Regions from separate parts of the Mesorhizobium sp. WSM4820 genome, predicted to be linked through region 2. Evidence: riboswitches for the same ligand, from Rfam matches in the RefSeq annotation. Region 2 holds a riboswitch; each other region holds the start of a gene.
The links. Region 2 has a riboswitch for cobalamin ahead of AC0L2R_RS04250 (aromatic ring-hydroxylating oxygenase subunit alpha). Riboswitches for the same ligand answer to the same signal wherever they lie in the genome.
Positions count from the first base shown of each region.

Region 1 (9,591 bases), on a different contig from region 2:
GCTGCTTCCAGATGCCAAGCGAATGCGGCGTATGGATGTGCGGGACAGTGAGCGCTTCCGACAGTCGCTGCCCCGCCACGCCCGCATCCCAGTAGTGAGAGTTGATGAAGTCGTAGGAGAGGTTTTCCCGGCGAATCAGGCGCAGCGCGTTTTCACACCACTCGAGAAGGTGGCGGTGGAGATATTCCTTCGGAATAAAATCGGGTCCGCCACAGGCGACACGCAGGACGCGAACCCCGTCGGCCACGTCATCGACAGGAGGCTGGTCTTCAAATCGTCGCGTCCAGATATCGACGGCATAACCCAACTGGGCCAGCTTTTTGGCAAGTTCCAAGACATAGACCACCTGTCCGCCGGTATCGGCCGCGCCCAGGGGCGGGTTGGCTGCTACGTAGCCGTGGGTTGAAATGAGAGCAATTCGAGGTATCGCCGCATCCGAGTCCGGCATCTGTATCCTTCTCTACGATTGATCTGCGCACGCCGCAGCATGCACAAGTTGGATTATATAAGGTTTCCAGCCGCCATCCGCAAATGTCGAAAGCGTCGGGCGGCCGCCAGGCTGGTGGCACGTCGGTGAGAATATTGACTCCGCCCGCAATGGTAGCCTCCCAGAGACGCCGATAGGGAACATACCGAGGAGCCTCGGCGTGACGATGATGGGAGCCGGACAAGACATTGTGCGATTGGTCGATGATTGCGCCCGCGGACATCGACTTCGAAATCTGACGGACGCTGTAGCAATTTGACGCTGCTCATGATCCTTTCTGGAAATCGATTCCGATTTCCATGGTCATGCGCTAGACCTAACACGCAGCTTTTCCGGAATTCTGATGGCGGGAGGCGCTGGTGGAAGGCCAGGACGAACAGACGACCGGCGCCAGGACTGCTGAGGACAGCGCCGACATCTATGGCGAGGACGGCGCCATTCTGTCGTCGTTCCTTGCCCAGATCGGCGCCGCGATCGCCGATCGCGACACGCTGACGCTGAAGCGTGAAGTCGACGACCTGCACCAATCGGAACTCGGCGACCTGATCGAGGCGCTTCATCCAGAACAGCGCCGCGCGCTGGTCGAATTGTTGGGCGCCGACTTCGATTTTTCCGCGCTGACCGAGGTCGACGAGGCTATCCGCCGCGACATTGTCGACAGCCTGCCCAACGCCCAGATTGCCCAGGGTGTGCAGGACCTCGATTCTGACGACGCGGTCTACATTCTCGAGGATCTCGAAAAGGAAGACCAGGACGAGATCCTGTCGCAATTGCCGTTCACCGAGCGGATCAGGCTGCGCCGCTCGCTCGACTATCCCGAAGAGACCGCCGGTCGCCGCATGCAGACCGAGTTCGTCGCGGTGCCGCCATTCTGGACGATCGGCCAGACCATCGACTACATGCGCGAGGACAACAACCTTCCCGACCGCTTCAGCCAGATTTTCGTCATCGATCCGAGCTTCAAGCTGCTCGGCGCCATCGACCTCGACCAGATCCTGCGCACCAAGCGCTCGATCAAGGTCGAAGAGGTGATGCATGAGACCAGGCACGCCATTCCGGCGACGATGGACCAGGAGGAGGCGGCGCGCGAGTTCGAACAATACGACCTTCTCTCCGCTGCCGTCGTCGACGAGAACGAGCGGCTGGTCGGCGTGCTGACCATCGACGACGTGGTCGACGTCATCCAGCAGGAAGCCGAGGAGGATCTGCTGCGCATGGGTGGTGTCGGCGACGAAGAATTGTCGGACAGCATCCTTTCGACCTCGCGCTCGCGCGTTCCGTGGCTGCTCGTCAACCTTTTGACAGCGTTCCTGGCGGCCTCGGTGATCGGCCTGTTCGACCGCACGATCGAGCACATCGTGGCGCTGGCCGTGCTGATGCCGATCGTGGCAGGCATGGGCGGCAATGCCGGCTCGCAAACCATGACGGTCACGGTGCGGGCGCTGGCGACCAGGGACCTCGACATCTACAATGCCGGCCGCATCATCCGCCGCGAGATGGGGGTGGGCTTCATCAACGGCATCATCTTCGCCATCCTGATCGGCATCGTCGCGGCCGCCTGGTTCCGCGATCCCAACCTGGGCGGCATCATCGCCGCGGCGATGATCATCAACATGTTCGTGGCGGCACTTGCCGGCATCCTGATCCCGCTGCTGCTCGACCGGTTCAAGATCGACCCGGCCGTGGCTTCGGCGGTTTTCGTCACGACGGTCACCGACGTCGTCGGCTTCTTTGCCTTTCTCGGCCTCGCCACATGGTGGTTCGGCGTGTGAGCGACGCCTACTCAATTGACTTTTACGTAAATGCCATGCGAGATTTTGGAACAGCCTCCGGCCGATTCTGAAACGCGTGCGGATAGCGAGGCCGCATGGTTGGAACCCGCAGCGCGGCCGGGAATTTGGAGTGATGATGCGGGAATATTATTCGATAACCGAACTGACCCGCGAATTCGACGTTTCGACGCGGACGCTGCGCTTCTACGAGGACGAGGGGCTGGTGCAGCCGGTGCGGCGCGGCCGCACGCGGCTATTTCGCCCGTCGGACCGGCATCTGATCCGCCAGATCATGCGTGGCAAGAGGCTCGGCTTTTCGATCAACGAGATCCGCGAAATCATCCAGATGTACAAGGAGCCGCCCGGCGAGGTCGGTCAGCTCAACCTGATGATCAAGCGCATCGAGGAAAAGCGCGAGGATCTGCGCCAGAAGCGCCGCGACCTCGAAGAAACCTTGGCTGAACTGGACCAGGCCGAGGAATCCTGCGTCGAGCGGCTGGTGGAACTCGGCGTCAACACCTGATCGGTTGCCGCCTCAAATCCAGCGCCGCACCCTTTTTGCGTAATCCCGGTATTTCTTGCCGAATTTCGTTGCCAGAACCTTTTCCTCGCCCTCGATCGCCATTTTCTGCGTTGCGAAGGCGGCGATGATCGCCAGCGGCAGGAACCATACGTTCCCCGAGATAAGGGCGACGCCGATCATCAGCAGCGTGTTGGCCAGATAGATCGGATTGCGGCTGACGGCGAAGGGGCCCGATGTAACCAGATGGTCCGGCACGGCGTTCGGGTGGAGCGTCGTCTTTGCCCGGATCATGATGCGGATCGCCGTGAACCAGAGTGCGACGACGCCCAACAATGCCACCCAGCCGGCCGCGAACAGGATGTCGCCCAAAAGGCCGCCGATCCATGGCAGCGGATAAAGCAAGCCAAGCGCGATGCTGACGGCGATGGCCGCGACATAGATCAGCGGCGGCCACGGTATAAACCCCGGTTTTTGCTGTCCCGGTTTCTGTTGGCCCGGTTTCTGCTGATGGTCGGTCATTGTGCTCCTCCCTCCATCAAAGTGCCGTCGGCCTTGGCGGTGCAGGCGCCGGCGAGCTCGTCGAGATGCGCCTTCCATTCCGCAGCCTGGTCGTTGCGGTAGAGCCGATCAAGCGTGGCCTCGCCCTCGAGCGTATTGAGCATGCAGACACAATAGCTGCTGCAGAACTCCGTGTCGCGCGATTGCTCGCACGATGCCTGGCACTCTTTCAGGAAGGTGACCTGCCTGGTTTCGACGGCTGCCGGCATGACTTGCGAAATCAGCCAGACCGAGCCGATCAGCACCGGCTGGTGGATCAGATAGAAGGCGAGGCTGTGCCGGCCGATAAAGACCAGCGGATTAGTCCAGCGGCCGGGCGTCAGGCCCGCCAGCCGCGTCAGCACGCCGGAGGCGAAGGCGAGTTTTGCCGCCGCGATACCGACAAGCACAGCGCCGAACCATGGAAACAGCGGGACATAATCGTTGGAGCGCGGGTTGGTTGCCGACAGGCCGACCCACCACAGGGCCGGATGATCGAAGATCTCGGACCTGAGGTAGAGCGGCGCGGTGATGACGAAAGCTGCGACAACCAGCGTCAGCAGCGCCGGCAGCCGCAGAAACGCCAGGCCGAGCAGGCTGGCGAGCGCGATCTCGTGCAGGATGCCGAAGAAGATGAAACTGTCGGGGGTGGCAAGCCTGGTAGCGGCCGATATGGCGAGCGCCGCCCCGCCGACCATGGCGAAGCGTTTCCAGAAGCCGCTCCAGCGGATTTGCTTGCCATGGGCGAGGAACAGGCTGACGCCGACCAGGAACAGGAAGGTCGAAGCGATGCAGCGCGCGTAGAATTTCCACCAGCCAAAGGCGGTCAGGCCGGGATCGGTGTAGCCGAAGAATTCGAGATCCCAGGTGAAATGGTAGCTCGCCATGGCAAGCAAAGCGAAGCCGCGGGCGACGTCGATGGCGATGATGCGCCTGGATCGGTCCTGAACGGCCGGCGTAGGAATGGTCATGGTCTCGCAATTCTGATTCAGTGCTGCAAGACGACTATCATGGTTGCCCCGGACAAAAGAAGACAGGCGCCGCCCTTCTTCCTTCTCCCCTTGTGGGAGAAGGTGGATTGGCGCGCAGCGCCAAGACGGAAGAGGGGTGCTGGCCGGAGCGCTGTTGGTGCCAAGCTGGAACACCCCTCATCCGACCTCGCTTCGCGAGGCCACCTTCTCCCACAAGGGGAGAAGGAAGAGCCCACGAGAGACGGCGCATTCGCGCTGCTAGCTGGCGGAATTTGGTTTGCCGGGCGCGGCGATTCTGCCTATAGTCGCAGCCGTCGTCGGTTCCGTTTTGGAACCAAGAGGGAATGCGGTAGGGGCAAAATTCGCCCGATGCCGTGGCTGCCCCCGCAACTGTGTGCGGTAGTCCTCTCCATATGCCACTGAAGATTTTCTTCGGGAAGAGCTTCTTCGGGAAGGTGGGGAAGGGCGCTGATCCGCGAGCCAGGAGACCTGCCGGCGACAGGAGAACTGACTTCTATGCCCTCGGGTGGAGGGCGAAAGGACAAGACATGAATACCGCTTCCGTCTCGCTCGGCGCTTCCGTCTCCTCGCAGTCGCGCTTCGTGCAGTTGGCGCTTGCTGCATTTCTCGGCGTTTTCGTCATGGGCTTTGTCGGCTTCTCGCATATCGATGCGGTCCACAATGCCGCCCACGACTATCGCCATTCGATGGGCTTTCCCTGCCACTGACGAGGGGCTGACACCATGACACTGTTTCGCAACGTCGTGTTCATCGCGGCGATCGCAGGGCTAGTGGCCGGCGTCGTTCTCGCCTGCATGCAGGCCTACGCCACGGTGCCACTCATCCTCAAGGCGGAAGTCTACGAACAGGCCGGCGGTGGTCACACGCATGACCATGGTTTGTCGCCGGCCACAGCAGGCAGCAATGCCATGAGCAGCGCCGTGCCGGCTGAAGCAGCCACCGCGGAAGAGGAAGGCTGGGCGCCTGCCGATGGCTTCGAGCGCTTCGCCTTCAACGTCGTTGCCAACGTCGTCACCGGCATCGGCTTTGCGCTGATCCTGGTCGCCGCTTCGGAATTCGCCGGCGGCATCGGCAATTGGCGACAGGGCCTGTTCTGGGGCCTTGCCGGCTTTGCCGTGTTCACGCTGGCCCCGAACCTTGGCCTGCCGCCCGAACTGCCGGCGATGCCGCCGGCCGATCTCGCCCAGCGCCAGATCTGGTGGACGGCGACGGTGGTGGCGAGCGCTGCCGGTCTCGGCCTGCTCGCCTTTCGCAAGTCATTGCCGCTGGCGGTGATTGCCGTGGCGTTGATCGTGGCGCCGCATATTGTCGGCGCGCCGCAGCCCGACAGTTTCGAATCGCCGATCCCGGAAGGCCTGCACCACCAGTTCGTGGTGGCGGTGACGCTGACCAATCTGGTGTTCTGGCTGGTACTCGGCGCTGCCGTCGGCTTGGTGCGCGGCCGCTTGACCGGCACCGCAACCGGCCTGCGCGATAGCCTTGCCTGATCGCGCTGCTCCAGGCAGCAAGCTGACCCTGGTCGTCGGCGGTGCACGCTCGGGCAAGAGCGCGCATGCCGAAAGCCTGGTGACGGCCTGTCCGGCGCCGTGGATCTACATCGCCACGGCGCAAGCCTATGACGACGAGATGCGCGAACGCATCGCGCTGCACCGGGCTCGGCGCGGCGAGGGTTGGACGACCGTCGACGCGCCGCTCGATCTCGTCGGCGCGATCGAGGCGCTGCCTGACGGCCGGCCCGTCCTGATCGACTGCCTGACGCTGTGGCTGTCCAACCACATGCTGGCCGAACGCGACATTGAGGCCGAATGCCGAGGGCTGGCGGATGTGCTGTCGCGGCCGCGCGGGCCGTGGTTCGTGGTTTCCAACGAGGTCGGGCAGGGCATCGTGCCCGACAATGCGCTTGCCCGCCGGTTTCGCGATGCCGCCGGCCGGCTCAACCAGCAGGTCGCCGCCGTCGCCGGCACGGTGCTGCTGATGGTGGCGGGACTGCCGCTCAAGGTGAAGTGATATGACCGATATCGACGACAGGGACGAGCAACGCCACCGCGCCAAGATGGCCAAGCGCAAGGCGGTACAGGACGCCGAGGTCGCGGCCAAGACGGTCGAGAAGGGACTGCTGATCGTCAACACCGGGCCCGGCAAGGGCAAGACCACTGCCGCCTTCGGGCTGGCGCTGAGGATGCTCGGCTACGGCAGGCGCGTCGGCGTCGTCCAGTTCATCAAGGGCAAATGGCACACCGGCGAGAAGGACGCCTTTGCCGCTTTCGGCGATCGGGTCGTCTGGCACACGATGGGCGAGGGTTTTACCTGGGAAACGCAGGATCTGAAGCGCGACATCGCCGCCGCCGAGGCTGGCTGGGCCAAGGTGCTCGAACTGATGGCCGATCCATCGATCAGCCTGCTGGTGCTCGACGAATTGAACATCGCGCTGCGCTACGACTATCTCGATCTCGACACGGTGGTGGCGGCGCTGAAGGGCCGCCGCGAAAACCTGCATATCGTCGTCACCGGCCGCAACGCCAAGCCGGCGCTGGTCGATGCCGCCGATCTGGTCACCGAGATGGGAGTTACGAAGCATCACTTTTCCGCCGGCGTGAAAGCGCAGCAAGGCATAGAGTTTTGAGGTTTCGTTCGCCTCTTCTTCCTTCTCCCCTTGTGGGAGAAGGTGGATTGGCGCGTAGCGCCAAGACGGTTGAGGGGTGCTGGACGGAGCGCCGTCGGTACCAGCTGGAACACCCCTCATCCGGCCGCTTCGCGGCCCCCTTCTCCCACAAGGGGAGAAGGGGAGGCCGCAGTCACGCAACGATAACGATCACCGACAGCAAGCCGAACAGTCCCATCAGCAGAAAGTCGGCAACCTGATAGAGTCTTAGCGCTCGTCTGATGTCCACGCTCTCGACATCGCGGCGGCCGCCTTCGCCCATGAACGCGTCGTCGACCATGACGCCGTCGTAGGAGCGCGGCCCGGCCAGCGCCAGGCCGAGCGCGCCGGCCATCGCGGCCTCCGGCCAGCCGGCATTCGGCGAGCGGTGCTTTTTCGCGTCGCGCTGCACGGTGCGCCAGGCGTTGCCGGCGTCAGCGTCTTTGACGAGGAAGGCGGCCAGCACGATAAGCAGTGCGGTCAGCCGCGACGCCGGCAGGTTGATCAGATCGTCGAAGCGCGCCGCCGCCCTGCCGAAGGCCTCGTGGCGCGGCGTGCGGTGGCCGATCATCGAATCGGCGGTATTGGCGGCCTTGTAGGCGACGCCGCCGGCCAGCCCGCCGACGCCGATCCAGAAGACCGGCGCGACGACGCCGTCGGAAAAATTCTCGGCCAGGCTTTCGATCGCAGCGCGGCAGACACCGGCTCTGTCGAGCTTTTCCGGATCGCGGCCGACGATCTGCGAGACGGCAACACGACCGATGTCGAGTCCGCCATTGTCGAGTCCGTCGGCCACCGCCTCGACATGCTCGGCCAGGCTCTTCTGCGACAGCAGCGATGTCGCCAGGAGCGCGGTGAGGATCAATCCGGCTGGAATGCCCGCAAGCATGGTTTCCACCGCGAAAGCGATGGTGGCCGGCACCAGCACGATGATCAGCAGCGCATGAACACCGCGCCGGCGGCGCAGGGCGTCGGAATCAGTATCGCGGTTGAGCCTGCGGTCGAGAAAGGATATCAGCCTGCCGAACCAGGTGACGGGGTGGCCGATGGCGCCGAGCAGCCAGCTGGGATAGCCGACAGCGAATTCAACAAGCAGTGACAGGAAAGCGATCAGGATCGACATGAAGTCTCTTGATGGAGCGGCGGCAGTGGTGGATCACGGCGGAAGCCTTGGCCGGGCGAGGGCGCTTTTTCCGCATGCGCCACAGCCCTTCGTCGACCTCTCGACCGGTATCAATCCGCACTCCTATCCGTTTTTCGAGCTGCCCGCCACCGCCCTGTCGAGATTGCCGGAAGCCGCGCGGGTCCGTGATCTGGCCGATGTCGCGGCAAGCGCCTATGGCGCGCCATCGGCGGCCAATGTGGTGGCAGCGCCGGGCACGCAGATCCTGTTGCCGCGCGTCGCTTCGCTGGTCAGCCCCGGCAAGGCGCTGGTGCTCGGGCCGACCTATGCCGAGCATCAGCGGGCAGCGGCCATCGCCGGCCATGCGGCGATGGAGGTCGACGATTTCGATGCCCTGGCAGGAGCCGACCTTGCCATCGTCGTCAACCCCAACAATCCGGACGGTCGCATCGTCGAGCGCAAGAAACTGCTTGCGCTTGCCGAAAGTTTGCGCGCCAGAGGCGGGTTGCTGGTCGTCGACGAGGCGTTCATGGATGTCGGCCCGCTTGGCGAGAGCCTGGCCGGCGATGTCGACCGTGGCGGCATCGTCGTGCTGCGCTCCTTCGGCAAGTTTTTTGGTCTTGCCGGCCTGCGGCTCGGCTTTGCATTGGCCGACGCGCTGACGGTCGAACGGCTGGAGGCCCAGTTCGGGCCGTGGGCGGTTGCCGGTCCGGCACTCGAATATGGCATCCGCGCGCTTGCCGACAGCGGCTGGCAGGCCGAGATGCGGCGCCGTCTGGCCAGGGATGCAGCGAGGCTCGATGCGCTGTTCGGCCGCTTCGGTGTCCCGGTCGACGGCGGCACCACCCTGTTCCGCTTTATCAGGCTGGCGGACGCCGCCGGTCTGTTTTCGGTGCTTGGCGAGCGCGGCATCCTGCTTCGGGATTTTTCCGGCCGGCCGGAGGTGCTGCGCGCCGGGCTGCCGGGCGAGGGCGAGGAATGGCAGCGGCTCGAATCGGCTCTTGCCGACTGGTCGCAACAGCGCCACGATAACACCAGCGAGGTCCAGCAATGATCCATGTCTGTTCGCTTTCAAAAGTCGAGGAAACCGTCGCGAAGACCGGGGCCGAGCGGTTGCTTTCGCTGCTGGCCGCCGGCACCGAGGTGACGCGGCCGGCGTCGATCGCCCAGGAAAACCATCTGCATCTGGTCATGCACGATATCGCGGTGGCGCAGGAGGGCATGACCATGCCGGGCGAGGGGCATGTCCGCAACCTGCTCGATTTCGCGCGCCGGTGGGATCGTGCAAGGCCGCTGGTCGTGCATTGCTATGCCGGTATCAGCCGGTCGACGGCCTCGGCCTACATCATCGCGGCGGCACTGGCGCCGCAGCGCTGCGAGGTCGAGTTGGCTGAGACGCTGCGTGCACTGTCGCCGACGGCGACACCCAATCCGCGGCTGATCGCGGTCGCCGACGCGCTGCTCGATCGCAACGGCCGCATGACCCGTGCGATCGAGGCGATCGGGCGCGGCGCCG
Region 1 covers NZ_JBVVQN010000014.1:185,061-194,651, reverse strand. Annotated here, with positions in the region: gene AC0L2R_RS22700 (glycosyltransferase) at 1-448, opposite strand, end outside; gene mgtE (magnesium transporter) at 847-2,259, shown strand; gene AC0L2R_RS22690 (MerR family transcriptional regulator) at 2,396-2,782, shown strand; gene AC0L2R_RS22685 (methyltransferase family protein) at 2,795-3,301, opposite strand; gene AC0L2R_RS22680 (heparan-alpha-glucosaminide N-acetyltransferase) at 3,298-4,290, opposite strand; cobalamin riboswitch at 4,592-4,801, shown strand; gene AC0L2R_RS22675 (CbtB domain-containing protein) at 4,839-5,018, shown strand; gene AC0L2R_RS22670 (CbtA family protein) at 5,034-5,798, shown strand; gene cobU (bifunctional adenosylcobinamide kinase/adenosylcobinamide-phosphate guanylyltransferase) at 5,821-6,318, shown strand; gene cobO (cob(I)yrinic acid a,c-diamide adenosyltransferase) at 6,320-6,934, shown strand; gene cbiB (adenosylcobinamide-phosphate synthase CbiB) at 7,107-8,075, opposite strand; gene cobD (threonine-phosphate decarboxylase CobD) at 8,074-9,129, shown strand; gene AC0L2R_RS22645 (tyrosine phosphatase family protein) at 9,126-9,591, shown strand, end outside.
Region 1: linked by a shared signal. The riboswitch ahead of AC0L2R_RS22675 (CbtB domain-containing protein) and the one ahead of AC0L2R_RS04250 (aromatic ring-hydroxylating oxygenase subunit alpha) in region 2 are both predicted to bind cobalamin.

Region 2 (9,591 bases):
CATCTATCTCGGTATCGTCATGGGCCGGCACGCCGGTTTCCTCACCGCCGCCGCCGCCGCATGGCAGCTTGATCCCGACAGCGGCCCGCACCTCGTTTATGTGCCGGAGCGTCCGTTCTCGGCTTCAGCCTTTATCGACGACGTGCGCGCCACGCTCGATCGCCACAAGCGCTGCATCGTCGCAGTCTCCGAAGGCGTCAGCACAGCCGACGGCAAGGCGCTGGTCGAAAGTCTTGTCCCGCCGGACAAACTGGAGCGCGATGCGCATGGCAACGTCAAGCTGTCGGGCAGCGACCTGCCGGCCGCCCTCGAGCGCGCGCTGGCCGAAGGATTGCCGGGCAAGCGGGCACGCGTCGATGCGCTCGGCTACATGCCGCGCGGCTATGTCGGGGCCATCAACGCCGTCGATGCGCAGGAAGCCTTTGATGCCGGCGTCTTTGCGGTCGCCGTCGCCGAGCAGGGCGGCGGCTCGGTGGCGCTGCAATATGACGGCAAGAAAACCGTGCTGAACAAGGTGCCGCTGAAAAACGTCGCCGGCAAGACCCGTCACATGCCCGACGATTTCATGCTGCCTGAGGTCAATCAGCTCTCCGATGCAGGAATGGCCTATCTGAAGCGACTGGTTCCCGAAAAATACAAGGTTGGAAAACCGTTCGTCTGATGCCGGCCCTCTGATGGATGATTGGTTCAGCAAGACGAAGGTCGACGCCGTTACAACCATGCTGACCGAGCCGTTCGTGCATGATTTCGTGCGCGCCACCATCTGGCATCTGCGCGGCCGCGACGTCGACCTGCTTGTCGACACCGGCATGGGGATTTGCCCGCTGGCGCCGGAGATCGACACGCCTGATGGCAAGCCGCTGCTCGTCGTCGCCACCCATATCCACCTCGACCATGTCGGCTCGCTGCACGAATTCCCGCTGCGAGCCGGGCCGAGGATGAGTGCTGCGCAATTCGACAGCATGGATGACGCCGTCACCTACGCCCACATGTTTCATGATCTCGACGGCGCCGTCTCGAAGCTGCCGGCACCGGCCTGGAGAGCGGCCGAATACAGAATCCAGCCGGCGCCGCTGACGCGGACGCTTGACGAGGGCGATCTGGTCGACCTTGGCGACCGGCAATTCCGGGTGCTGCATCTGCCCGGCCATTCGCCGGATTCGATCGCGCTGTTCGATGAGGCCGACGGCCTGTTCTTCGCCGGCGACGCCATCTACGACGCCTTGCTGATCGACGACCTGCCGGATTCCGACCGATCAGCCTATCGCCGAACCATGCAGCGGCTGCTCGATCTGCCTGTCAGCATCGGCCATGGCGGCCATGGACCAAGCTTCGACGCCAAACGGATGCGCGAGATCGCCACCGGTTATCTCAGGCGAACAGACGGCGCATAAGCCAAGAATCTGGTTGCCCGCCAGAGTATCTTTGACAACATTGGCGAAGGCCGACAGGCGGCCTGATGCAAACGGATTGTCTCGATGGTCACCCGCGGCTTCTCTTCAGGACGAAAGCCCCCGACGGATGCGGATGCGCGTATCCCGCCGGGGCAGTATCTCGAGCAAGGGTTTCCGGTGCTGTCGGCCGGGCCGACGCCGCCTGTGCGCACCGAGGACTGGTCGTTCACGCTCAAGCACGGACCGCGGCCGATCAAGACGTGGAACTGGACAGAGTTCAACGCGCTGCCTTTGACCAAGATGACGCGCGACATCCATTGTGTCACCGCGTGGACCAAGTTCGACACGGCGTGGCAGGGTGTGATGGTCGACGATATTCTGGCGGATGCCGGCATCGAGCCACCGACCGCCTTCACGCTGGCGCTGTCCTTCGACGGCTATACAACCAACGTGCCGACGCAGGATCTCACTGCCGGCAAGGCAATGGTGGCGCTGCTTTACGAAGGCAAGCCGATCACGCCGGACCATGGCGGCCCGGCGCGGCTGCTGGTTCCGCATCTCTATTTCTGGAAGTCGGCCAAATGGCTGAACGGCCTGCAGTTCACCGAGCGCGACGAGCCCGGCTTCTGGGAGCTGCGCGGCTATCACATCTATGGCGACCCGTGGCGCGAGCAGCGCTATACGGGCGATCCATGAGCGACGCGCCGGCGGCGCAGTCGCCCTGGCAGACGGTGACCATCGCCCGCATCGAAAAGCGCACGCCGCGCGTCACCAGCTTTTTCCTCCAGCCGTCGCGGCCCTTCGCCTATCGTGCCGGGCAGCATGTCGATGTCAGGCTGACGGCGCCGGACGGCTATCAGGCGCGCCGCTCCTACTCAATCGCCTCGGCGCCGGAAGCCGGCGAGACGATCGAACTGGCGATCGAAAGGCTCGATGATGGCGAGGTCTCACCCTTCTTCCACGATATCGCGGCGGTCGGCGACGAGGTCGAGTTGCGCGGCCCGCTCGGCGGCCACTTCGTCTGGTCCGACAGCGACGGCGGCCCGCTTCTGCTGGTCGGCGGCGGGTCCGGCGTGGTACCGCTGATGGCGATGATCCGCCATCGCGGCGCGCGCAGATCGGCGGTGCCCGTGGCATTGGTATTTTCCGCACGGGTCTGGGACGAGGTGATCTTTCGCGACGAGCTGATCGACGTCCACGATCGCCGGGACGGCTTCGATCTGGTGTTGGCGCTGACCCGCGAGGCCGCCCCGCGCCCGTCAGACTATTCGCGGCGGGTCGATGCCGCGATGATGGAGCAATCGATGCTGCGGCTGCCCGCGCCGCCAAGGTTCGCCTTTGTCTGCGGCTCGAATGCGTTCGTGTCGGCCGCCGCCCAGGCGCTGATCGATGCCGGCGTTCCGGCAAGCCTCATCCGCACCGAGCGCTACGGGGTTTAATGCATGTCACGCAAAAGTGTGCAGCGGTTTTGCGATGACGACATGCATAAAAACAATAACTTAAAGCGCGTCGCATGAATCCATTCAGCCGCGACGCGCTTTAAGCTCCCCGGTCAGGCGTCGATCTCGAGCGCCGTCAGCGGCTTCGAACAGCAGGCAAGGATGAAGCCGTCGTCGATCTCGTGATCGAGGATGCCGCCATTGTGGCTCATCTCGACTGTGCCCGAGACCTTTTTCACCTTGCAGGTTCCGCACAGGCCGAACTCGCAGGCTGCGGGAATTCGTACGCCCGAAGCGCGCGCCGTCTGCAGCACGGTCTGGCCGGCAACGCATTCGGCATCGATATCCGAAAGCGAAAAGCGGATCGGTGTTGCGGCCTCGGCAGGTACCTCGACCCCACTCTCTGCCGGTCCACCTTCCGCCGGCGAACCGAACGGGGCCGGTATTTCCTCCACCGCCGGGGCCGCAAAGCTCTCCTGATGGTAGTTGGCCATGTCGAAGCCGGCCGCCTCCAGCATCTGCCGCACGGCGCGCATGAACGGGTCGGGGCCGCAGCAGAAAATTTCGCGCTCGCGAAAATCGGGGGCCAGCAGCGGCAGCCGTATCGCGTCGATCCGGCCCATATGGCCGAACCAGCCCTCACGGCTGGACCGCTCCTCGATCATGAAGCCGAGCGTCAGGCCCGGCATGCGGCTGCCGAGCAGCTCGAGCTCCTTGCGGAAGATGATCTCCTCGGGCTTTCGCGCGCAGTTGACGAAGCCGACATCTGTCCATGGCGCGCAGTCGTTCAGCCAGCGCAGCATCGACATCATCGGCGTCACGCCTGAGCCGGCCGAAATGAACAGATACTTGGCCGCTGGATGGCTGTGCAGCGAAAAGTCGCCCGCCGGCCCATAGGCCTTCACGTGAACGCCGGGCTTCAGATTGTCGAACATCCAGCGGGTGCCGAGGCTGCCGGCCTGCGCTTTCACCGTCACCGCGATCGAGAACGGCCTCGACGGCGAGGACGACAGCGTATAGGTCCGCATCATCGGGCCCTCGGTGGTCGGCAGTTCCAGCGTCACGAACTGCCCCGGTCTGTAGCGGAACCAGGTCTGGTTGTCAGAGCGGAAGGTGAAGGTCTTCACGTCAGGCGCCTCGTCGCTGACGCCGATGACTTCCAGCACCTGGAGCCGGTCGTTCCAGGGCGCCATCTCGTCGAGATGGCGGTAGAGGCCAAGGTCCGTCATCGCATTCATGCCCTTGACCTCGTTCAGGCGACGCTGCGCAGCGCCGGCCGCCCGGCCTCGGCAAGGCGCGGCCCGATGAAGGAGGCGTACCATTCGACGAACTGGATGACGCCGCCCTCATGCAGTTCCGAATAGGGGCCGGGCTCATAGGCCGGCGACAGGATGCCGAAGGCGTTTTCCTCGACAATGCGACGGTCCTGGTCGTTGGTCTCGGTCCAGACATGGGTGAGTTCGGCGAGGTCGTAATCGACGCCTTCGACCGCGTCCTTGTGGACAAGCCATTTGGTGGTGACGGCCGTTTCCGTGGCACTGATCGGCAGCACGCGGAAGGTGACGGCATGATCGCCGAGGATATGGTTCCAACTCGTCGGATAGTGATAGAGCAGCAGCGAGCCGATACGGTCGGTCGAAACGCTGTCGGAAAGGTTCTTCTTCACCGCGCGTCTTCCCGTCATCGTGTAGCTGACGGCGTCGTGCAGCAGCGGCGCGCGGGTGGCGCGATACTGCCCGGCCGGATCGATGCGGAACTTGCTCGGCAAGCCCGCCGCCTCGCATTTCGCCCAGTGCGCGAGCATCTCTGGATCGCTGTCGGCGCCCTGCACGCCGGTCACGGTCGGCGCTTCCGGGAATGTCTTGCAGAGTTCCGGATGGTTGCCGGCGCAATGGTAGCACTCGCGGTTGTTCTCCCAGACGAGCTTCCAGTTGCCCTTCTCGACGATGGTCGATTCGAAGGCGATTTTTGCCTCGCGCAGCCGGTGCGGCAGGAGGTAAGGCTCGATCATGGCGCGCATCGGCGCGAAATCGGCCGGCTCGTTGGCCAGGCAGATAAAGATGTAGCCGCCAACGCTTTCGCAAGCCACCGGCTTCAGGCTGAACTGGCTCTTGTCGAAGCCGTCTGCCATCTGGCGAGCAAACAACAGCCGGCCGTCCAGCTCGTAGGTCCACTGGTGATAGGGGCAGACCAGCTTCGCCGCAGTGCCCTTGTCGGCATTGCAGACACGGCTGCCGCGATGCCGGCAGGAATTGTGGAAGGCATTGATCTTGCCTTGCTGGTCGCGGACCAGCACGACCGGATAGTCGCCGATCTGGGCGGTGATATAGCTGCCAGCTTTCGGCAACTCGCAATCGTGGCCGATGAACAGCCAGTCGCGATACCAGATCAGCTCCATGTCGAGCTTGAAGAAATCTGGATCGGTGTAGAAGGGCTGCTCGAGCGAATAGCCTTGCCTGCGGCCGTGCAAGAGCCTCAGCATGTCGTTGCGCGCGTCCATGTCCTGTCCTCGTGTAAGGACTGAACTGGTGGTGATGGAGGGAGGACCGTTTGCACGCCGGCGACAGGGCCGGACGTGCATCATCCACCTCTTGACCGCCCACCGCGATCAGTCGAGTCTGAAAATCTCGGGCTGGTTTCCGGGCTCTGGAGTGTCCTTGCGGACTCGTCGCGACACCTTCCCAGGCTTGTGGCCCAGTGGTCTCCCGTTGCGACTTGAACTCCACCACCGTTGCGGGGGCAGCGCCGGGTTCTGACCGGCTTCCCAATTCTCCGCTTCGTCGTCACCAAGCGGCACCTGAGATGGCGTGATCTAATCATGCCGGCCGGCTGACTGCCGGCATGAAAGCGACATCGTATCCATGCGGCGCGACACCGCCGGCGAAACCTGCAGGTTTATATCTGCAGGGCTGAAGCCCCACTTTGTCGGCGGCCACTGTCGGCTGCCGTGACATAGAATCCGACCCGCGGCGGAGATCAGGAAGGTTAACAGTTTACAAAAGTGACTATTAGCCGCTTCTAAAATCGAACCGAACGGTTCGTTTCTGTTGACAATGCGTGCAACACGCTGTGAACGCAAATTCGCCAATCCGTCAAATCATGAATTGCTAATTTTGAATAAGATATTGAAAACAAACCGTAAAACCATAGTGCTAGATGCCTCTGGTACAATTTCAAGGTGTAGATTCTTGGTCCACACGGAACAACTTCGTGATTGGAATCCGCCAAATGGCCTTCCCACATCGGGGCTGTCCGAACGACGCGCGCATCCTCCCAAGACACGCCGCTAGACGGACTGAAGACCAAGATACTGGAGTACTAAAATGAAAAAGATCGCTCTTGCTGCCGTCGCCGCTCTGGCCATCACCGGCAGCGCCTTTGCCGGCAGCGACCATTATGGGTCCAACGCCGCCAACCAGCCGGCCGTCGCGGTCGACAGCTCGTATACGGCCTCTGTCCAGACGCCGGCTCACGCTGAAAAGCAGGCCGTTGGCCAGGGCGCCGACCGCAACCTTTTCGGCAACAATTAACAGCTGGTCCCAAACAGCAAAGTGGCGGTCCGCCGCTCGGGATCTGAGGAACTCAGGAGTATTTGAAATGAAGAAGCTCATTCTTGCCACCGCCGCCATTATGGCCATCTCCGGCAGTGCTTTTGCCGGCAGCGACAACTTTGGATCGAACGGCGCCAACCAGCCGGCCGCTGCGGTCGACAGCAACTCGTACACGGCTTCGATTCGGAATTCGGCGTCGGCGCAGAATCCGGTTCCGGCTGACGAGAAACCCGTCAACGGCAGCGACCGTAAGCTGTTCGGCAACAACTAACAGTTCGTTCCAACAGCGGCGGCGGCATTTGCCCGCCGGGCTGGCGGAACCAAGAAAATCCAGGAGTTTTGAAAATGAAGAAGATCGTTCTTACCGCCGCCGCGCTTTTGATTGCTGCGGGCGGCGCTTTTGCCGGTAGCGACAACTTTGGCAGAACCGACATCAACAAGCAGGCGACCATCAACGTCGACAACACGCAGACTTCTTCGGTACGCAATACCGGTTCGCCGGTCTACAAGCTGCTCAACTCGTCGGGCGACGTACAGAAGTCCGCCCCGCAGGGCAGCGACCGGAACCTGTTCGGCCGCTAGCGCATCGGCCCGAAAATCGGTTCCGATTTTCGGAAAGCACGATGCGCAGGGTTAAAGTGTCGGAGCGTACCTTTGTGCGTCCACTTGGACGCACGTCGCTCTAACAGCGACCGGAACGGACAAGAGTGGCGGCTTTGCCCGCCGCTCTCGTTTTTGGGTCACCAAACATCCATCAGTTCGGCTGCTGCTCTCAGGCTGCCTTTGCTTCCGCTTTGTGGAGCGTGAATGAATGTCCGTCGGCATCGAAAATATGCAGGTCGCCGGCATCGGCATTCAAGCGCAGCGCAGCGCCGCGCTTGACCCCGACATTGCCTGGCAGCTTGGTGACCAGCGGCAGGTCGGCGCGGCCGATGTCGACATAGACGAGTTGGACCTCGCCGAGTTGCTCGACATAATCCACCGTTCCCTCGAAAAGATAATCCGCACCGGTGGCGATCGTCAGATCTTCCGGCCGCACGCCGAAGCTCACCGAAGCGCCCTTCACCGACGCCGGCGTGGCGATCGGCACCGTCGCCTTGCGCCCGCCGACATGACTGACGATGGTCGGGTCGCCTGATTTGTCGATCGTCGCCGGCAGGATGTTCATGGCCGGCGAGCCGATGAACTGGGCGACGAACAGATTGCCGGGTCTCTTGTAGAGCTCCATCGGCGTGCCGACCTGCTCGATATGGCCCTCCTTGAGCACCACGATGCGGTCGGCCAGCGTCATCGCCTCGACCTGGTCGTGGGTGACGTAGATCATCGTTGTAGCAGGCATCGATTCCTTGAGCTTGGCGATCTCGATGCGGGTGGCGACGCGCAGCGCCGCGTCGAGGTTCGACAGCGGCTCGTCGAACAGGAAGACCTTGGGGTTGCGCACGATGGCGCGGCCGATGGCGACGCGCTGGCGCTGGCCGCCCGACATCGCCTTGGGCAGGCGGTCGAGATATTTGGTCAGCTGCAGGATTTCCGCCGCCTGGCGCACCCGCTTGTCGATCTCGGCCTTGCTCTCCTTGCCGATCTTCATCGAGAACGCCATGTTGTCGTAAACAGTCATGTGCGGATAGAGCGCATAGGACTGGAACACCATGGCGATGCCGCGCTTCGACGGCGGCACGTCGTTCACCACCTCGCCGTCGATCTTGAGCTCGCCGGAGGTGATTTCCTCAAGCCCGGCGATCGACCGCAGCAAGGTCGACTTGCCACAGCCCGAAGGGCCGACGAAGACGATGAACTCGCCCGACTTTATGTCGAGGTCGATGCCATGGAGAATGTTGAGATTGCCGTATGATTTCTTCACTTGCCTTAGCGTGACATCGGCCATGGGTTCCCTCCAGTGAATTGCAAATTCAGTCGACACGCCCGAACCAGGCGCCGTAGCCGTCGAGGCGGATAAAGCCGGCGTCAGTCTGTCCCGAAAACCCGTGCCCCGGCAAGGGCTGCAGCGAGCGTCCGCCGAGATTGACTTCGGCCGGTCGGCTGCCGAGATTGAAGGCGCAGACGATCTGCTCATTGCCCTCGCGGCGCGTGAAGGCGACCGTATTGCCCTGGCTTTCGATGAACTCGATCTCGCCCTTGGCCAGCGCCGGATACAGGCGGCGGAAAGCGAGAAAGCGCCGGTAGTGTTCGAGCAGCGAGTTGTCGTCGCCCTGCTGCACATCGACCGCCTGCGAAAGGTGCTTGGCAGGCACGGGCAGCCAGGGCTTTGCCGTGGAGAAGCCGCCATTGCCGTCGGCGCCATTCCAGACCATCGGCGTGCGGCAGCCGTCGCGGCCCTTGAATTCCGGCCAGAACCGGATGCCGTAGGGGTCCTGCAGATCCTCGAATTGCAATTCCGCTTCGCCAAGACCGAGTTCCTCGCCCTGGTAGATGCAGACCGAGCCACGCAGCGACATCAGCAGCGCCGAGATCACCTTGAGATAAGCGGTCTGGTCGGCCTCGCTGGCCGCCCAGCGCGAGGCAGTGCGCATCACGTCGTGGTTGGAGAAGGCCCAACACGACCAGCCGTCGCTGGCGACCTCGCCAAAGGCTTCCAGCACCGAACGCACTTTTGCCGCGCTGATCTTTTCGGGCGCCAGGAAGTCGAATGAATAGCACATGTGCACGCGCTTGCTGCCGGCGGTATAGGCCGCCACCACCTCCAGTCCGCGCTGCGAATCGCCGACTTCGCCAACCGCCGCCGTCGCCGGATATTCGTCGAGCAGGGCGCGGAAGCGTTCGAGGAAGCCAAGGTTTTCGGGGCGGCTCTTGTCGTAGAGATGGTCCTGGTAGTTGTAGGGGTTGACGGAAGGAGCGGTCTGGTCGTTGCGCTGTTCGGGCGGCAGCGGCGGATTGTCCTCGAGGCCCTGGCTGTGGAAGTAGAAATTGATGGTGTCGAGGCGGAAACCGTCGACGCCGCGCTCCAGCCAGAAGCGGGTGACATCGAGCAGCGCGTCCTGGACTGCGCGGCTGTGGAAGTTGAGATCGGGCTGCTCGGCCAGGAAATTATGCAGGTAATATTGCTGGCGGCTGGTGTCCCACTGCCAGGCCGAACCGCCGAAGATCGACAGCCAGTTGTTGGGTGGCGTGCCGTCGGGCCTGGCGTCGGCCCAGACATACCAGTCGGCCTTCGGGTTGGTGCGGCTCGAGCGGCTTTCCTTGAACCAT
Region 2 covers NZ_JBVVQN010000002.1:178,882-188,472, reverse strand. Annotated here, with positions in the region: gene AC0L2R_RS04275 (diphosphate--fructose-6-phosphate 1-phosphotransferase) at 1-661, shown strand, start outside; gene AC0L2R_RS04270 (MBL fold metallo-hydrolase) at 675-1,394, shown strand; gene AC0L2R_RS04265 (molybdopterin-dependent oxidoreductase) at 1,479-2,090, shown strand; gene AC0L2R_RS04260 (FAD-binding oxidoreductase) at 2,087-2,833, shown strand; gene AC0L2R_RS04255 (FAD-binding oxidoreductase) at 2,947-4,062, opposite strand; gene AC0L2R_RS04250 (aromatic ring-hydroxylating oxygenase subunit alpha) at 4,086-5,333, opposite strand; cobalamin riboswitch at 5,447-5,649, opposite strand; gene AC0L2R_RS04245 (DUF680 domain-containing protein) at 6,157-6,363, shown strand; gene AC0L2R_RS04240 (DUF680 domain-containing protein) at 6,431-6,655, shown strand; gene AC0L2R_RS04235 (DUF680 domain-containing protein) at 6,730-6,966, shown strand; gene AC0L2R_RS04230 (ABC transporter ATP-binding protein) at 7,157-8,269, opposite strand; gene bglA (beta-galactosidase BglA) at 8,295-9,591, opposite strand, start outside.

Region 3 (9,591 bases), on a different contig from region 2:
TCTCAATGGCTGTGGGTTGCTGGCTGCACCGCCTTCGCAGTGCCGGGACCGTGCGGATGCTCGGCGCTGTAGGAGTGGGTGGAGGTGTTCCTTGCGGTCGCGTTCGCCTCGATGCCGTAGAATGCGGAGTGGAGACCCCAGTAGCCGGAGGCGACCGCCACGAGCGCCACGGACAGGGCTGCGGGCACGGCGACCATGCGCCGCGTGCGAAGCGGAGCGGTGGTGGCCTGGGCGGCATCCTTGCGGACGGGATCGACGGCGATCAGGACCAGGGCAGCCATGATCATGGCGTGGCCGATGAGGTCGATGCGCCCGAAAGGGTATACCGCAGTCGTGAAGATGACGAGCAGCGAGATCGCCGAGAGGCGCCGCACCAGCGGGCTCCATATCAGCCCGAAGCCGAGCGTGAACTCGGCCACGCCGGCCATCGGGATGAACACGTCGCGCGGCATGCCGAAGGTCAGGAACGGCTTCTCTACGACCAGCGGGTAGAACCACTCCGGATAGGCGAATTTCTCGAGGCTCGACCACATCAAAGCAATGGCCACCCCCCAGAAGAGCACCGCGAACCGCTTTTCGCGCCAGCGCCGGTCGTCCAGGGATGCGAGCAGGAGATAGCCGGCCACGCCGACGCCGAGGGCGAGATAGTCGAGCAGGTGGAAAAAGTCATAATCGCGCAGCGCGATCAACCATAGCGCGATGATGCCGGCGGCCGAAAACGGCATGGTCCGGCGCGAGAAGATGCCCGCGGCGACCGCCAGCTGCGCCCAGGACACCAGTTCGGACGGCGTCTGCAGATCCGGGGTGAGATAGACCCCGCCGACCGCGAAGATGGCGACGAAGAACGCCGCGGTCGCGGCGCGCATGAAATCGTCGGCCCGGAACGCGACAGGGGCGGTCACACGGTCCATTGCAGCAAGGACGTTCTGGCCGAGCGAGCGGCGCTCGATCGCGATTGCGGACAGAAAGAATGCCAAAACCAACGCGATCCCCGTCCAGAACCATGTGTTGGTCAGCGTCGCAGCGATCGGCTGAGGCGAAGCATCGACGATATAGGGCGCGAACCATTTGACGTGCGCCGCCGCCGGGCTGGACGCCGCGACCAGCGCGGCGGCTGCAAGCAGCAGGAGCGGCCATTGAAGGACAGTGCGTTTGAACGGAACGCTTGTCGGTTGGTTCGCTGCGCGGACTTCGGGAGGCATGTCGGATCTCCGGGATGTTGATCGGCGCCCGCTACCGTGGAGGCGGGCATAGTCGGCACAGGTCGGAAGCCAATTGCTATGCGTCCTTGCCTGTCCCGATATTTACGGCCTCAGTCTGCTTCCGGAAATTCAGGTGCTTCGCCTAAGTAATCCTACGTAGGAAGCGAGCGGGATTTCTGAACGCCTGCCCGGCAAAAGCCACTATTGCCGCTATGTCAGGCAGGCATGACGCTCACCGACACCGCCAATCAACCATCCCTAGAACCCCGCCCTGACGAAATGCGCCCGACGCCAAACAGGCGAATGCTGCTTAGAGCTGCCGGCGTTGCCGCACTGGCCGGGCTTGCCGCTTGCGCCACTGTGCTGCCCACCGGCGAAGGCGCCGGGGTCTCCGCCTCCGCCGTCGACACGCTGGCGGGCATCCGCGCCTCAGCCGGCCTCGAACCGCTTGTTCCCGACCGTCAGCTCGAACAGGCAGCCCTGCAGCAGTCCGGCTATATGGCGCGCGGCGGCCGCATGACCCACTCGACCGGCTGGGGCAAGGGATTTGCTTTGCGCGTCAAGGGCAACGGCATTGCCGGTGCTGCCGCCGAAAACATCGCCGAGGGCCGTTTCGATCAGCAGAAACTGTTCGACATCTGGATGCATTCGGCCGGCCACCGCCGCAACATGCTCGACCCGCGCTTCACCCGCTTCGGCCTGGCCTATGTGCGGGACGGCCGCGACAGCTCGCGGCGTTACTGGAGCCTTGTCCTGGGCAAATAGCAACGCGAGCACAGGCCAATCCGCGCTGGCGGCAATGCCGCCTTGGCTGAGGAGATCGTGGTCGACCCGTCAATCCATGGGTTCGCCACTGAGCATTTTCTCGATGTCGGGGGCCGAAACCGGTTCGCTGAAATGATAGCCCTGCATTTCATCGCAGTTGTTCTTGCGCAGGAAGGCCACCTGATCGTCCGTCTCGACGCCCTCGGCAATGACCCTCAGATTCAGATTTTGACCCAATGATATTACGGCGCTGGCGACAGCCTGGTCGTTTTCGTCAGCAGCGATATCGTTGATGAACGACTTGTCGATTTTCAGCCGCGCCACTGGAAAGGTCTTGAGCGCACTGAGGCTGGAGTAGCCTGTTCCGAAATCGTCGATCGAGATCTGAACGCCCAGGTTTTGCAGATGATTCATCGTTGCGACCGCCAGGTCGATATCCTGCATGATCAGGCTTTCGGTCACCTCCAGCTCGAGATATCTGGCCTCCAGACCGCTGACTTTCAGGGCATCGGCGACGCGGCCGATCAGGTTCTTTTCCCTGAATTGCCGCGTCGACACATTCACGCAGACGGTCATCGGCGGCAGGCCGGCATCCTGCCATGCCTTGTTCTGCCGACAGGCCTCGTGCAGGACCCAATCGCCGATCGGCACGATCAGACTTGTCTCCTCGGCCGTCGGAATGAAGGCGGTCGGTGCCAACATGCCCCGCGTCGGATGATTCCAGCGTATTAATGCTTCGACGGCAAAGACGTGGCCCGACCGAAGATCGACTTGCGGCTGGTAGAACAGCGTGAATTCCGAACGGGCCAGGCGTTACGCAAGTCCTCCTGAAGCACGAATTTCTCATGCGCTCTGGTGTTGAATTCGGGAGCGTAGAACTGGAAATTGTCGCGGCCGAATTCCTTGGCGCGATACATGGCCGCATCGGCATTGGCCAGCAGCGTGTCGGGGTTGGTCCCATCCTTGGGGTAGCTGGCGATGCCGATACTGGCCGTCGCCCTCAGCCGATGTGCTCCGAGCTGAACCGGCTCTGCAATCGCCGCCCGAATTGCTTGCAGGGTCTCGGAGATGAGATCGACATTCGTCGGTTGATCGAACAGAACGACGACGAATTCGTCGCCACCAAGCCGCACGACCGTATCGGTCGCCCTGACGCGCTCGACGATACGGCCGGCTACGGTCTTCAACAGCTCGTCCCCGGCATTGTGGCCAAGCGTGTCGTTGACGAGTTTGAAATTGTCCAGATCGATGAACACCACCGTCACCCAGCGATCGTATCGCTGCGCGTAGAGGATCGCCTGCGAAAGCCGGTCCTCGAGCAGAGCGCGATTGGGCAGTCCGGTCAGCACATCATGGTTGGCCATGAAGTGGATCCGATCTTCGGCCAGCTTGCGCTCGATGGCGATCCCGGCAATACGCGTCGTGAAATCGATGAGCCGGGTCTCGGCTGCGGTCGGCTCGCGCACGGTCGTCGAATACATGGCAAAGGCGCCCAGCACAGCGCCCTGGTGCGACAGGATCGGGGTCGACCAGCACGAACGGTAGCCATAGGCCGCCGCCAGGTCGCAGTGATCGTGCCAAAGCGGGTCGTGCATGATATCCGCGACAATGACCGGCTCGCGCCGGTAGGCGGCGGTTCCGCAGGATCCCATTTTGGGGCCGACGGCGATCCCGTCGATGGCGCTCGTATAGGCCTTTGCCAAGCTCGGCGCGGCGCCGTGCCGCAAGTGGCTGCCATCCTTGTCGAGCAACAGGACGGAACCGAATATCCCCGTCAACTGAGACTCGGCGAGGCGCATGAGGCAGTCGAGCACATCTTCGAGCGGGGCGCTCGTCGCGATCATTTCCAGTATCTTCGCCTGCCCATCTCGAAGGGTGTCCGCCTGCTTGCGGGCGGTGATGTCGTGGGCGATGCCGACCAGACCGAAGATATCGTTTTGAACATTGCGCAACGGCACCTTCGTCGACGAAAACCATTTGCCGGCGCCTGACGCATCGACAACGAACTCTTCCTCATCGATCATCGGCTGTCCGCTGCGCAGCACGCCTTGCTCGATGGCGCGAAACTTTTGCGCAAGGTCGGGGGCATGAAGATCGGAATCGGTCAAACCGATCATGTCACTGGTTTTGGCCTTGCCGCTGTCGGAAGCAATGGCCCTGTTGGCGACGACGAAGCGGCTTTCGGTGTCCTTCACCCACAGGTAGTCGGGCACCCAGTCGATCAGCGTTTGCAGCGAGATGCGCTCGTCGACGATCAGGCGATTGGCGGTGAGCTCCGTTATGTCCTCATGCGTGGCCACCCATCCGCCGTCAGGCATCGGCTGATGGCAGATCTGAATTGTCCGGCCGTCGGTGAGATTGGCGGTCCAGTTTCTCAAGGTCGTGCCCGAATTGACCGCCCGGGCGAATGCGAGATAAGCGTCGCTGGCCATCGCGGATGTCCCGGCAGCGATGCGGCGTTCGACGATTTCGCCCAGCGTCCGGCCGGGGCGCAAGTGTTCGGGCGCGATGCGGTAAATTTCCGCATAGCGGCGGTTGCACAGGATCAGCCGTTCAGCGGCGTCGAAAAAGCAGATGCCTTGCGAGATGTTGTCGATCGCCGTCTCGAATCGCAGCGCCTGCTGCTCGAGTGTTGCGATCGTAGCCCTGAGTTCGCGCTCGAGCGTCTCGTACGAGGAGCCCGCCAGTTTCGCCAGCGTGGCATGCTCGGTCGGTTCGGGCGCCTGGGCGGCTTGCCTCGATGGTTTCGTGACCAACCACAGTTCCTCCGGTTCGGCGCCTGGCGCAAAGCAAGGAAAGCTCGCTGCAAGCTAAGCGACCGCATAGTGGTCCAGATATACTAATGGCGTGTGAACCGGGTCGATGCCGACCGGGGCATGGCGCAGTTCTTGCCTTCTCCCCTTGTTGTGGGAGAAGGTGGATCGGCGCGCAGCGCCGAGACGGTTGAGGGGTGCTGTGCTGTCGGTTCCAAGCTGGAGCACCCCTCATCCGGCCGCGGCGCCTGTCCTCGGGCTTGCCGGAGGCAAGACCCGTGGGCGGCCACCTTCTCCCACAAGGGGAGAAGGGGGAGCCAATCTCGTGCAGGCCCATCGCACATGATGGCCGATCCTGCCGGTGAAAATCTTGACAGGCGGTTCGGCGCGCTGCGCCGGTCCAAGAGGTCAGTCCAAAGACTCGGCATTGTGCCAGAAGCCGGCAAGTGTGCATGGCAGCCCATCATGAACGATTGCGAATGAGCATGGTGACCACGAAGAAAGCGCCGACCGAACTGGTGATGATGCCGATCGGCAGTTCCTGCGGCGGCAGCAGCGTGCGCGCCAGAAGGTCGCTTGCCAGCAGCAGCACCGCTCCGAAGAGGGCGCAGCTTGCAATCAGGCGCAGATGCAACGGGCCGGCCAGGGGCCGGGACAGATGCGGGATCATCAGCCCGACGAAACCGATGACACCTGCGACCGAGACCAGGATCGCCGTCGAGAAGGCAGCGACGAGAAACGCCGTCCTGCGCATCCGCACAACCGGCACCCCAAGACTTTCGGCAGCATTCTCGCCGGCCAGGAAGGCGTCGAGCTTGCGATGGTTCCACAGGCCATAAGCAAGAATGGTGCCCGCGCCAAGAGCAGCCAGCCCGACATTGTCCCATCGCGCCAGGCCGAGCCCGCCCATCGTCCAGAACAATACCGAGTTAGCGGCGCGCTGGTCTCCGGCGAAGACGAGATAGTTGGTCAGGGCGATGAACATGAACGAGACGGCAAGCCCGGCCAGTATCAGCCGTTCGGGGCCTTGCCCCCTCACCCGCGAAACCAGCAAAAGCACGATGCCGGCGGCCAATATGCCGCCGGTGAAGGCGGCAACCGGCAACGTCCAGATGCCGAACCGGTCGCCAAAAATGGTGATGACGGAAACAGCACCCGCCGCCGCACCGGAGGAAAGGCCGAACAGGAACGGATCGGCGAGGTCGTTTCGGGTTACCGTCTGCAGCAGCGCGCCGATGACGCCCAGCCCGGCGCCGACACAGATCGCCATGATGGTGCGCGGCAGCCTGAGATCGACGACAATCTTGGCAACTGGGATCTTGGCGACCGGGATATTGCCGACTGAGCCGGGCACGAGGTCTCCATCCAGCCCGGCCGCATGTCCGAGCGCAGCAACCACGTCGCTCAACGCTATGACTGTCGATCCATAGGCGATCGACAGCAGAGCAAGAGCGGCGATTGCTGCCACTCCTGCTGCCATGGCCAATTCGAACGCCCTGTGGCGCAAGCTCAGAAGGCTTCCGGGTGCATCGCGCTGGCGATCTTGCCGATCGCCTCGATGTTGGCGGGTCCGGGGGTCAATTCGGCATAGCGCAGCGCGACGAAGCGCTCGTTCCTGACCGCATCGGTCTCCTTCATTGCCGGATGGACTTTGAGGAAGTCGAGCAGTTTCCTGTAACCGCCGCCGTCCTGATAGTCGAGCAGGATCAGGAACTGCGGATTGCGGGAAGCGACCGTTTCCCAGTCCGTGTTGCCCCAGCTCGTCTGCATGTCGGCCATGATGTTGTCGCCGCCGGCAGCGGCGATCATGGCGCTGGGGATCGCGAACTTGCCTGATGTGAAGGGTTTGTCTTCGCCGGAGTCGTAGAGAAACACCCGCGTCCGCTCGCGGTCGCCGACCTTTGCCGTGATATCGGCGAGTTGCGCTTTCCAGCCTGAAACAAGTATTTCCGCCTTGGCTTCCTTGCCGAAAATCCTGCCCAGCTTTTCGATGTCGCCGTAGAGCAGGTCCATCGAGGCGGCGGGGCGGTTGTTGTCGAGATGGACGCAGCTTTCCGTCAGCACCAGCGTCTTGATGCCGTGCGGCGCCAGCGTATCTGGCGTTACCTCGCCGCCCGGCTTCATGCCGTAATACCAGCCGGCGAAGAAGAAATCGGGCTCGACCGCTACCAGGTTTTCGAGCGTCGGGTATTTCGGCGCGAGTTCCGGAATCGCGCCCTGCCCGGCCTTGAATTCCGGACCGACCTTGTACCATCCGGTGATGCCGGTCAGACCGACGATCGACGGTTGAAGCCCCAGCGCGAAGGCCATCTCGGCCATGTTCATATCCTGGATGACGGCGCGCTTCGGTGCGGCGTCGAACGTCAGCGGTGTGCCGCAGCTGTCGACTGTTACCGGGAAAGCGAAGGCGGCCTGGGCAAGCAGCAGAGAGGCAAAAGGCAATGCGAGGCGTTTCACGGGTGTTGCTCCTTGGTTAGATCAGAAGAGGCACGGTTCGGGACTTCGAACACCGTGAGTTCGCGGTCTTCGGTGGGATGGCGCAGCCGAAGCACCTCGACGCCGAAAATCTCGCGGATCAACTGCTTGGTCAGCGCCTCGCGCGGACCGGCGAGTGCCTGCAGGCGGGCCTCGTTCATCACCGCGACCCTGGTGGCAAATGGCGTGACCAGCGACAGATCATGCAGCACCGCCACGACGGTCATGCCAAGCTGCGATACAAGTTCGAGGAGTTCGCTGCGGGCGCGCGGATCGAGATGATTGGTCGGTTCATCGAGGAACAGGATTTTCGGCTCCTGGGCGATGGCGCGCGCCAGCTGGGCGCGTTGCCGCTCACCACCCGACAGCGAGCCGATCGTGCGGCCGAGCAGCGGCAGCAGGCCAGTTCTGCGAAGCGCTTCGACGACGATGTCGCGTTGCTCGCTCCTGCGTCGCCAGCCGGCATGCGGGACCCGCCCAAGTCCGACGTAGTCGATCACGGCAAGCCGCGGATCGGGCTGATCGGTCTGGCCGACGACCGCCATGTGCAGCGCCCGCTCGGCGGCCGGAAACGTCTCCAGCCGGCGTCCGGAAAATCTCACATCTCCCGCGCTCGGACGCAGCGTGCCGCATAGCATGCGCAGCAGCGTCGTCTTGCCGGCGCCGTTGGGACCGATGATGGCGAGGCGGTCTCCCGCCGCGACCGAAAGGCTGACCGCACTGACCAGGCGCTGGCCATTCGCCGTGGCGCTCAGTTCACGCGCTTCAAGAAGAGGCTGGCAGGCGTCCAACTTACCGTCACTTTCTCAATGGCGACGGAAGGAAGCTGGACCGGCCGACAAGACCGATGTCCACGTCTCCTCCCGGCACACCCCGTCCGGTCAACTCGTGCGATGGCAGGTCTCCTGGCTCGCGGGTCCTTGCGCCATCCTGCCTTCCCAGCCTTGGCCAGTGGCGTTTCGGATTTTGCTCGCCGCTTACAGTTGCGGGGGCAGCCACGGCCTCGATCCGAAGATCTCACCGTGTTCCCTTTTCACCCCTCGCCTTTCGGCTTGGGGACCATCAGTCAGCCACCCTAGTTTTCCGCCAATCCCAGCGCAATAAATTTCCGGGTTCCGGAGTGCCCCGCGAGCAATGGTCTTGTCAGAACGAGCATACCGAATCTCGTAATGTAATAACATTACTACTTAAAAGACAACGCCTGCTCCCGTCAAGCCCTTCGCCCAACGCCTTCGACTTGCCGACCAGCGTCGCATTGCGCGGTGCGCAATTTCGATCAAACTGCCTCCACCAAGAAGCGATACCATGACCTGGCCGATGCGCAGTCCCACAGCAAGGAGCCATATGAACCCGACCGAGAAAGCGCTGTGGTTCGTCGAAAGCCATCTGCCGGAGGCCCTCTCGCTCGACGATGTCGCCAACAGCAGCGGCGTGTCGCGCTTTCACGTGACGCGGGCTTTCGGTGCGGCGACCGGACGTTCGGTGATGGGCTACCTGCGTTCTCGCCGGCTGACCGAGGCGGCGCGCAGGCTCGCCGCCGGCGCACCGGACATCCTCTCGGTCGCGCTCGACGCCGGCTATGCCTCGCATGAGGCTTTCACCCGTGCCTTCCGCGACCAGTTCGGCACCACGCCGGAACTGGTGCGCGCGCAAGGCTCGCTCAAAAACCTCGATCTCGTGGAGCCGATCCTGATGGACCAATCCTTCCTCACCAATCTCGAGCCGCCGCGTTTCGAAACCAGCCGGCCGTTCCTCATCGCCGGTCTCGGCGAGCGCTACAGCTGCGAAACCAGCGCCGGCATTCCGATGCAGTGGCAAAGGTTCGGCCCCTATGTCGGCAACATTCCAGGCGAGGTCGGCGACATCGCCTATGGCGTCTGCGTCAACGGCGACGATGCAGGCAATTTCGACTATATCGCCGGCGTTGAGGTGTCCGATTTTTCGGACCTGCCGAAGGGGTTTTCGCGCGTACGCGTGCCGGCGCAGAAATACGCCGTGTTCGCCCATCGCGACCACATCTCGACCATCCGCCGCACGGTCAACACGATCTGGAACAAATGGCTGCCGGCCTCCGGGCACAAGATTGCCGACGCGCCCGAATTCGAGCGCTACGGCCCCGAATTCGATCCGCGCAGCGGCAATGGCGGGCTGGAAATCTGGATACCGGTCAAAGGGTGAGAATGGCCGCCTTGTCTTGCCTTCTCCCCTTGTGGGAGAAGGTGGCCTCGCGAAGCGAGGTCGGATGAGGGGTGCTCCAGCTTGGCACTAACAGCACTCCGGCCAACACCCCTCATCCGTCTCGGCGCTGCGCGCCGATCCACCTTCTCCCACAAGGGGAGAAGGGAAAAATGCTACAGCTCCAGGTTCCAGTTCTGGCCGACCAGATCCTTGCCGAA
Region 3 covers NZ_JBVVQN010000024.1:1,393-10,983, reverse strand. Annotated here, with positions in the region: gene AC0L2R_RS28865 (hypothetical protein) at 3-1,202, opposite strand; gene AC0L2R_RS28860 (CAP domain-containing protein) at 1,482-1,967, shown strand; gene AC0L2R_RS28855 (putative bifunctional diguanylate cyclase/phosphodiesterase) at 2,037-2,756, opposite strand; gene AC0L2R_RS28850 (diguanylate cyclase domain-containing protein) at 2,696-4,723, opposite strand; gene AC0L2R_RS28845 (FecCD family ABC transporter permease) at 5,184-6,200, opposite strand; gene AC0L2R_RS28840 (ABC transporter substrate-binding protein) at 6,230-7,177, opposite strand; gene AC0L2R_RS28835 (ABC transporter ATP-binding protein) at 7,174-7,986, opposite strand; cobalamin riboswitch at 8,074-8,274, opposite strand; gene AC0L2R_RS28830 (AraC family transcriptional regulator) at 8,540-9,373, shown strand; gene AC0L2R_RS28825 (bifunctional helix-turn-helix transcriptional regulator/GNAT family N-acetyltransferase) at 9,547-9,591, opposite strand, start outside.
Region 3: linked by a shared signal. The riboswitch ahead of AC0L2R_RS28835 (ABC transporter ATP-binding protein) and the one ahead of AC0L2R_RS04250 (aromatic ring-hydroxylating oxygenase subunit alpha) in region 2 are both predicted to bind cobalamin.